DNA from 2 places in the Azonexus sp. MM2026_4 genome. Region 1 is predicted to be linked to the other one. Evidence: predicted binding sites of a transcription regulator. Region 1 holds the regulator's gene; the other holds the start of a gene.
The links. Region 1 encodes sigma-54, which starts transcription at its own class of promoters, with help from an activator protein. Its sites were predicted from a motif close to TGGCACGCTTNCTGCTNA; they were not measured.
Positions count from the first base shown of each region.

Region 2: nifH (nitrogenase iron protein) is a predicted target of sigma-54. The motif match lies at 1,490-1,507, and genes of this name have one in related genera.

Region 1 covers NZ_CM148380.1:2,917,377-2,921,568, forward strand. Annotated here, with positions in the region: gene hprK (HPr(Ser) kinase/phosphatase) at 1-609, opposite strand, end outside; gene ptsN (PTS IIA-like nitrogen regulatory protein PtsN) at 619-1,068, opposite strand; gene hpf (ribosome hibernation-promoting factor, HPF/YfiA family) at 1,125-1,451, opposite strand; gene AC0KWY_RS13770 (RNA polymerase factor sigma-54) at 1,466-2,923, opposite strand; gene lptB (LPS export ABC transporter ATP-binding protein) at 2,951-3,685, opposite strand; gene recX (recombination regulator RecX) at 3,682-4,116, opposite strand; gene recA (recombinase RecA) at 4,109-4,192, opposite strand, start outside.
Region 2 covers NZ_CM148380.1:1,936,412-1,940,603, forward strand. Annotated here, with positions in the region: gene AC0KWY_RS08970 (response regulator) at 1-552, shown strand, start outside; gene AC0KWY_RS08975 (NAD(+)--dinitrogen-reductase ADP-D-ribosyltransferase) at 564-1,454, opposite strand; gene nifH (nitrogenase iron protein) at 1,570-2,451, shown strand; gene nifD (nitrogenase molybdenum-iron protein alpha chain) at 2,557-4,029, shown strand; gene nifK (nitrogenase molybdenum-iron protein subunit beta) at 4,096-4,192, shown strand, end outside.

The sequences.
Region 1 (4,192 bases):
GAAATCCCGCAGCATGCCGGGGCAACGGCCCTCGATCGTGGTTGGCGCGATGCGCGCCATTTCGACGACGTCGTCGGCAACCAGGCCGTGGCCGCGGGAAATCAGTTCGAGCGCCAGTTCCGACTTGCCGACCCCGGAATCGCCGGTGATCAGCACGCCCATGCCGAGCACGTCCATGAATACCCCGTGCAGGCTGACCGTATCGGCGAGGCGAGCGGAAAGGTAGATGCGCAGGTGATCGATCACCGCTGAACAATGCTTGGGCGAAAGGATCAACGGCACATCGGCCTGCCGACAGGCTTCGAGCACGAAATCGGGCGGCTTGAGTCCATCGGCAACGATCATCGCCGGCGTCCTGGCCGACAACAGATCGCTGAATAGCTGGCCGAAGCGGCGTTCGCCGATCCGCATCGCCCAGTCGTACTCGGCCTGCCCCATGACCTGCAGGCGTTCCGGGTGAATGATGTTGATGTGGCCGACGACGTCGGCGCCGTAATTGCTCGCCGCCTTCAGTTCGACCCGACGGTCGGCACGCTGGCCGACTACCCAGTTGAACAACAACTGCTCGCGGTTGTCCTGGTACAACTGTTCAAGGCTGATGTGGCGCACGGCGCGGAATCAGGACTTCTTGAACAGGGAGAGAACGGTTGCGACGTCGGGCGCCGCCAGCAGGGCTTCGCGGAAGGCCCGGTCGGAGAAGCGTTGCGCCAGTTCGGAAAGGATCTGCAGATGCTCCTCGGTCGCCTGCTCCGGCACCAGCAACACGAATAGCAGGGTGACCGGGCGGCCGTCCGGCGAATCGAAGGGAATCGGTGTGGTCAGGCGGATTAGTGCACCGGCCGCCTGTTTCAGGCCTTTGATGCGGCCATGCGGGATCGCGATGCCCTGACCGAGGCCAGTGGAGCCCAGCTTCTCGCGAGCAAACAGGCTATCGAAAATCTGCGTCCGGGCCATGCCGAGCCGACCTTCGAAAAGCATCCCGGCCTGTTCGAAAACACGTTTCTTGCTGCTCGCATCCAAATCAAGCAGAACCTGGTCGGCAGTCAGAATGTTGTCTAGGGGGGTCATGGGAAAGTGTTGAAGCAAAAAGACCGCAGCCGGGAATGGCTGCGGTCAGGGCCGGCTTATTCGCCTTCAAGGTGCTGCGACGGTTTCTCACCGCGATGGTGATCCTGCACCTTCTGCTTGTACTTCTGGACCTGGCGGTCGAGCTTGTCGAACATGGCATCGATCGCTGCGTAAAGATCGTCGCCGGCTTCCTCGACATGGATGTCCTTGCCCGGCACGTGCAGGGTAACTTCAGCCTGCTGCTTGAGCTTCTCGACCGAGAGCACGACGCTGACGCCGGTCACCTTGTCGAAGTGACGCAGAACGGGTTCGAGCTTGTTCTCGACGTATTCGCGCAGGGCCGGGGTAACTTCAATATGATGACCGCTGATTTGCAGATTCATTTTTTCTCCTCTCTCTACAGGGTCTTTCGTAAATTGACCGGCGGGATGTTCAACGATTCGCGGTATTTGGCGACCGTGCGTCGGGCAACGACGATTCCCTGCTGGCCTAGTATTTCGGATAATTGACTATCCGACAAGGGCTTCTTGCCATCCTCCGCCGAAATCAATTGCTTGATCAGCGCACGAATGGCGGTGGCAGAACAGGCACCGCCAGTATCGGTGGATACGTGGCTGCCAAAGAAGTATTTGAGCTCGAAAATTCCCCGCGGCGTCGCCATGTATTTCTGGCTGGTCACCCGTGAAATGGTCGATTCGTGGAGGCCGAGCAGGTCGGCAATCTCGCGCAGGACCAGGGGCCGCATGGCGACTTCGCCGTGCTCGAAGAATTGGCGCTGGCGGTCGACGATGGCCTGGGTGACGCGGTGGATGGTCTCGAAACGCTGCTGGACGTTCTTGATCAGCCAGCGTGCTTCCTGCAACTGGCCGCTCAGATTGCCGTTGCCGCGCCGCTGCTTGGCGAGGATTTCCGCGTACAAGCGGTTGATGCGCAGGCGAGGGTAGGCGTCCGGATTGATGTAGGCCGTCCACTTGCCCTTGAGTTTCTTGACGATGACATCGGGCGTGATGTAACGCGCTTCGATCTGCGAATAGCCGGCGGCCGGCCGCGGATTGAGGCTGGTGATCAGTTCGTGGGCGCCCTTGAGGATTTCGTCGTCACAGCCGGTGAGTCGGCGAATCCGCGCAAAATCGCGGGCGGCCAGAAGTTCCAGGTGCTTGTCGGCGATGGCCATGGCCAACGTCCGCTCGGCGCAATCTTCCTCGACCTTGAGCTGCAGCAGCAGACATTCGCGCAGATCGCGGGCGCCAACACCGGTCGGATCGAAGTTCTGGATGTGGCGCAGGGCGATGTCGAGCTCTTCGAGTTCGACTTCGTACTCGGCGGGCAGGGTTTCCCAGAGTTCATCGAGAGGCGTCGCCAGATAACCGTCATCGTCGAGCGCTTCGATCAGGAAACGGACCAGGCTGCGATCGCGTTCCGACATCTGGGTCATTCCCAGTTGCCAACCGAGGTGCTCGCGCAGGCTGACATTGGCTGCGTGACTGTCCTGCGGGTCGTTGTCGTCATCCTCGTCACGCCCGGCGCCGGTGAAGGTACCGGCGTCGCTCGACCAGCGGTCGTCATCGACGTCGTCCGGGGTCATCGGCGGCTCGCCCTGAGCGTCCTCGTGACTTTCCGGTGGGCTTGCCGTCTCTGCCGAGCTTGCCTTGTCCGGCGAATCGAATTGCTGGGCGGCGGCATACGACTCGGTCGGGCCGTCGTCGTCGCGCTCCAGCATCGGGTTTTCCAGCAGATAGCGTTCGATCTCCTGCTGCATCTCGACCGTAGACAGTTGCAGCAGCTTGATCGACTGCTGCAACTGCGGCGTCAGGGCGAGATGTTGCGAGAGTTTGAGCTGGAGTGCCGGTTTCATTGCGGGAATGGTCTGGTCACGTAGGAATCAAAGCCGGAAATGTTCGCCAAGGTATACCTTGCGCACGCTTTCATTGTCGACAATTTCTTCCGGCCGCCCGGAAGCCAGGACGTGACCGGCGTTGATGATCACTGCGTGATCGCAGATGCCGAGGGTCTCGCGAACATTGTGGTCGGTAATCAGGACACCGATGCCGCGATCCTTGAGGAAACGGATGATTTTCTGGATTTCCAGCACGGCGATCGGATCGACACCGGCGAAAGGTTCGTCGAGCAGAATGAAACGCGGATTGGTCGCCAGCGCCCGGGCAATTTCGACACGCCGCCGCTCGCCGCCGGAAAGCGCCGCCGCATTGACATGGCGGACATGGCCGATATGCAGCTCGCTCAACAACTCCTCGAGCCGCGCGGCGATCTCGGTCGGCGTCAGCTTCTGCAACTCCAGCACCGCCTGGATGTTTTCCTCGACGTTGAGCTTGCGGAACACCGATGCTTCCTGCGGCAGATAGGACAGTCCGAGGCGGGCCCGGGCATGCATCGCCTGATGGGTCAAGCGCTCCTCGTCGATATAGACCTCGCCGCCATCGGCAACCACCAGACCGACGACCATGTAGAAACACGTGGTCTTGCCGGCGCCGTTCGGACCGAGCAGGCCGACCACCTCGCCCGACCTGACGGCGAAGGAAACGTCCTCGACGACAGTCCGCGCCTTGTAGCGCTTTTTCAGGTTATGGGCGGACAGGGTGGCTGACGGCAGGCTCATTCGTCTTCGACTCCACGCAGGACATGGCGGATCGCTTCATGGGAAAAGCCGCGATACTGCAGGAAACGCGTCTGTTTTGCACGCTCTTCCGGAGATTCCGGCGGCTGGCCGAACTTCCTGACCCAGATCGCCCGGCAACGTTCCAGCTCGTCGCCGGCCTCCGGTAGCGCCGCCGCGATCTCGCTGTCGCCGATACCGCGCTGCTTCAACTCCTGGCGCAGACGGGCGTTGCCATAGCGGCCGGCACGGGCGACCACCCGTTGCCTGGCATAGCGGTCGTCGGACAGCAGCCCCTGCTGCTCCAGCGCATCGAGCACCGCCAGCAGCGCCTCGCCGGACTCGGCCTGGGCGGCCAACCGGGCATGCAGCTCGGCCCGGCTATGTTCGCGCCGGGCCAATAACTGCAGGGCGCGCTGACGCAGTTCAGTCATCCCCGCCGGACGAACGGGTCGGCTTGAGCACCTTGGCCGCTGCCGCCTCACGGATTTTCGCCTCGATCTCGCGGGC
Region 2 (4,192 bases), 980 kb from region 1:
CCGATGCTGACGCCGCTGCGCCGCAAAGTGATCGCCAAGGCGGCGCCGCTGCACGACATCGGCAAGGTCGGCATTCCCGACGATATCCTGTGCAAGCCCGGCCCGCTGCCGCCGCCGGAATTCGCGATCATGATGAAACATGCACAGATCGGCGCCGATGCGCTGGGCGAGGCGATCGATCGGGTACTGGCCGAGCACGCCAGCCAGCCGCAGCCGCCGGCGGAAATCCACTACGCGCTGACTTTCCTCGAGGTCGCCCGCGAGATCGCCGGCTGCCACCATGAGAAATGGAACGGCAAGGGCTACCCGCGCCAGCTGCAGGGCGAGGAAATCCCGCTGGCGGCACGCTTGATGGCGCTCGCCGACGTCTTCGACGCGCTGGTCTCGCGCCGCCACTACAAGCCGCCCTTCCCGCTCGAGCGGGTGGTCGACATCATCCGCGAGGGCCGTGGCACGCATTTCGACCCACGCGTCGTCGACAGCTTCCTCAAGCAGATCGACGCCTTTGCCGAGATTGCCGGCCGCCTCGCCGACCCCCACCCGGCCGACTGAATGCCGGCGCTTCAGCGCGTCGACAGCGTGACGTCGACAACGCCGCCGATCGCCAGGAATTCGTCCTCGCCCTGCAGCACGCCGGGCAGCAGGCCGCAGTAGAAGAAGATCTTGGTCAGCGGCACCTCGACGGCGAGGATGTAGTCACCGAACTCGCAGGCCCGTTCGCGGCTGCAGGTGAAGGAACTGAGATTGTTGAGCAGCAGGGTGTGGCGGCCGCCCGCGCCGCGCTGCAGGATTTCGTAGTCGGCGACGCGATTGACGCCGCGATACAGGGTGACATGGCGGGCGCCGTTGTGGCGCCGCGCCAGTTCGTACTGGCAGTAGGTGTAGACCAGGTCGAACTGGGCTTCCAGCGCGTTCGTCCCGTACAGGCCGCTGGCCCGCATTTCCATGTAGCGCAGCCAGCTGTCGCCGCCGGCGTCGCGCAGCGGCAGCCCGTGCCAGCGCGGCAGCAGGCCGAAGCGCGATTCGACCCAGCCCTTCAGCACCGCCCCTTCGCGGCTGTCCGAATCGAAACTCCAGCCGCGGATCATGCGCGCGTAATTGGCCTTGGCGCGCCCCTTGCGCCGCCCGGTATAGCCCATCTCCTCGGGCCATTCGAGCTGGAAACGGACGGTCAGGTAGTCGCGGAACACTTCGCCGCGCCGTTCGGCATCGTCGCCGGCCAGCGCCAGGCGACGAAACAGGTCGTGGTGCAGTTCGGCGACGCCGTCGATCAGTAGCGGCGAGGGATGACGCTGGTAGGTCAGGCTGCCCAGCACCACCGCCGGCAGGTTGCAGCGATTGATCGGCAGTCGTGCCTCGCGCGGCAGGCTCGCTTTGTCGTCACCCCGACACAAGCCGCGCTCTTTGTCGCAAACCTGCGCCCCTTCGGGCAACTGCCCGGAAAAATTTTCCATTTAATAATCAGCTATTTGGGTTCTGTCAGTCAACCTGGCACGCTCCGTGCAGAAGGTCAGTCGCGACACTCACCAATCATTTTCAAATCGACTGACAGTTCAAGGAGATTACACCATGGCAAAACTGCGTCAATGCGCCATCTACGGCAAGGGTGGCATCGGCAAGTCCACCACCACCCAGAACCTGGTTGCCGCTCTCGCCGAGTCCGGCAAGAAGGTCATGATCGTCGGCTGCGACCCGAAGGCTGACTCGACCCGCCTGATCCTGCACAGCAAGGCCCAGACCACGGTCATGCACCTGGCCGCTGAAGCCGGCTCGGTCGAAGACCTGGAACTGGAAGATGTCCTGTCGATCGGTTTCGGCGGCGTCAAGTGCGTTGAATCCGGCGGTCCGGAACCCGGCGTCGGCTGTGCCGGCCGCGGCGTCATCACCGCCATCAACTTCCTGGAAGAAGAAGGCGCCTACGACGAAGACCTCGACTTCGTGTTCTACGACGTGCTCGGCGACGTCGTCTGCGGTGGCTTCGCGATGCCGATCCGCGAAAACAAGGCGCAAGAAATCTACATCGTCTGCTCCGGCGAAATGATGGCCATGTACGCCGCCAACAACATCGCCAAGGGCATCGTCAAGTACGCCAACTCCGGTGGCGTGCGTCTGGCCGGCCTGATCTGCAACAGCCGCAACACCGACCGCGAAGACGAACTGATCATGGCCCTGGCCGCCCGTCTCGGCACCACCATGATCCACTTCGTGCCGCGTCACAACGTCGTGCAGCACGCCGAAATCCGCCGCATGACCTGCGTTGAATACGATCCGAGCCACAAGCAGTCCGACGAGTACCGCGCCCTGGCCAACAAGATCGTCAACAACACCAACTTCGTCATCCCGACCCCGGTCGAAATGGAAGAGCTGGAAGACCTGCTGATGGAATTCGGCATCATGGAAGCGGAAGACGAATCGATCGTCGGCAAGACCGCTGCCGAACTGGCCGCCTGATCAGTTGCCCCGGTCCTGCCGCCACGGCGGCAGACCGAATAGTCATCAATACCCACTGTGGCGTCGTGCACAGATAGATGCCGACGCAACGAAAGGAGTTTCACCATGGCAGCGCTCACCCGCGAAGAATCGGCCGCCCTCATTGCCGAGGTGCTGGAGGTTTATCCCGAGAAGGCCAAGAAGGATCGGGCCAAGCACTTGATGATCAACGACAAGGAACTCGAGTCGTCGAAGAAGTGCATCACTTCCAACCGCAAGTCCCTGCCCGGCGTCATGACCATGCGTGGTTGTGCCTACGCCGGTTCCAAGGGCGTGGTCTGGGGTCCGATCAAGGACATCATCTCGATCTCGCACGGCCCCGTCGGCTGCGGCCAGTATGCCCGCGCCGGTCGCCGCAACTACTACGTCGGCACCACCGGCGTCGATGCCTTCTGCGAACTGAACATCACCTCGGACTTCCAGGAACGCGACATCGTCTTCGGCGGCGACAAGAAGCTGGCCAAGCTGATCGACGAAATCGAAATCCTGTTCCCGCTGAACAAGGGCATCTCGGTTCAGTCGGAATGCCCGATCGGCCTCATCGGTGACGACATCGAAGCCGTCTCCAAGAAGGCCGCCGCCCAGATCGGCAAGCCGGTCGTGCCGGTGCGCTGCGAAGGCTTCCGCGGTGTTTCTCAGTCCCTGGGTCACCACATCGCCAACGACTCGGTGCGCGACTGGATCCTCTCCAACCGTGACGGTCAGGCTTTCGAAACCACCCCGTACGACGTCGCCATCCTCGGCGACTACAACATCGGCGGCGACGCCTGGGCTTCGCGCATCCTGCTCGAAGAGATGGGTCTGCGCGTGGTTGCCCAGTGGTCCGGCGACGGCACCCTGGCGGAAATGGAAAACACGCCGAAGGTCAAGCTGAACCTGCTGCACTGCTACCGTTCGATGAACTACATCTCCCGCCACATGGAAGAGAAGTACGGGATTCCTTGGCTCGAGTACAACTTCTTCGGCCCGACCAAGATCAAGGAATCGCTGCGCAAGATTGCTTCCTTCTTCGACGACAAGATCAAGGCTGGCGCCGAAGCCGTCATCGAAAAGTACACGCCGATGATGGACGAGGTGATCGCCAAGTACAAGCCGCGCCTGGAAGGCAAGAAGGTCATGCTGTACGTCGGCGGTCTGCGTCCGCGTCACGTGGTCGGCGCCTACGAAGACCTCGGCATGGAAGTGGTCGGCACCGGCTACGAATTCGCCCACAACGATGACTACGACCGCACGATCAAGGACATGGGCGACGCCACCCTGATCTACGACGACGTCACCGGCTACGAGTTCGAAGAGTTCGTCAAGGCCTGCAAGCCCGACCTGATCGGCTCCGGGATCAAGGAAAAGTACGTCTTCCACAAGATGGGCATTCCGTTCCGCCAGCTGCACTCCTGGGATTACTCGGGCCCGTACCACGGCTGCGACGGCTTCGCCATCTTCGCCAAGGACATGGATCTGACCCTGAACAATCCGTGCTGGAACCTGATGAAGGCCCCGTGGCAGAAGGATGCTTCGGAAGCCGAAAAGAAGGCCGCCTGATTCCGCAGTAATCGTACAACTTACGCCCGTATCCACAGATAGGTGGTGCGGGCGAAGGAGATCAAGATGCAAACCGTAGATAAGATCAAGCCGTGCTACCCCTTGTTCCGTGACGACGATTACAAGGCAACCCTGACCAACAAGAAGGCTCAGTTCGAGGAAG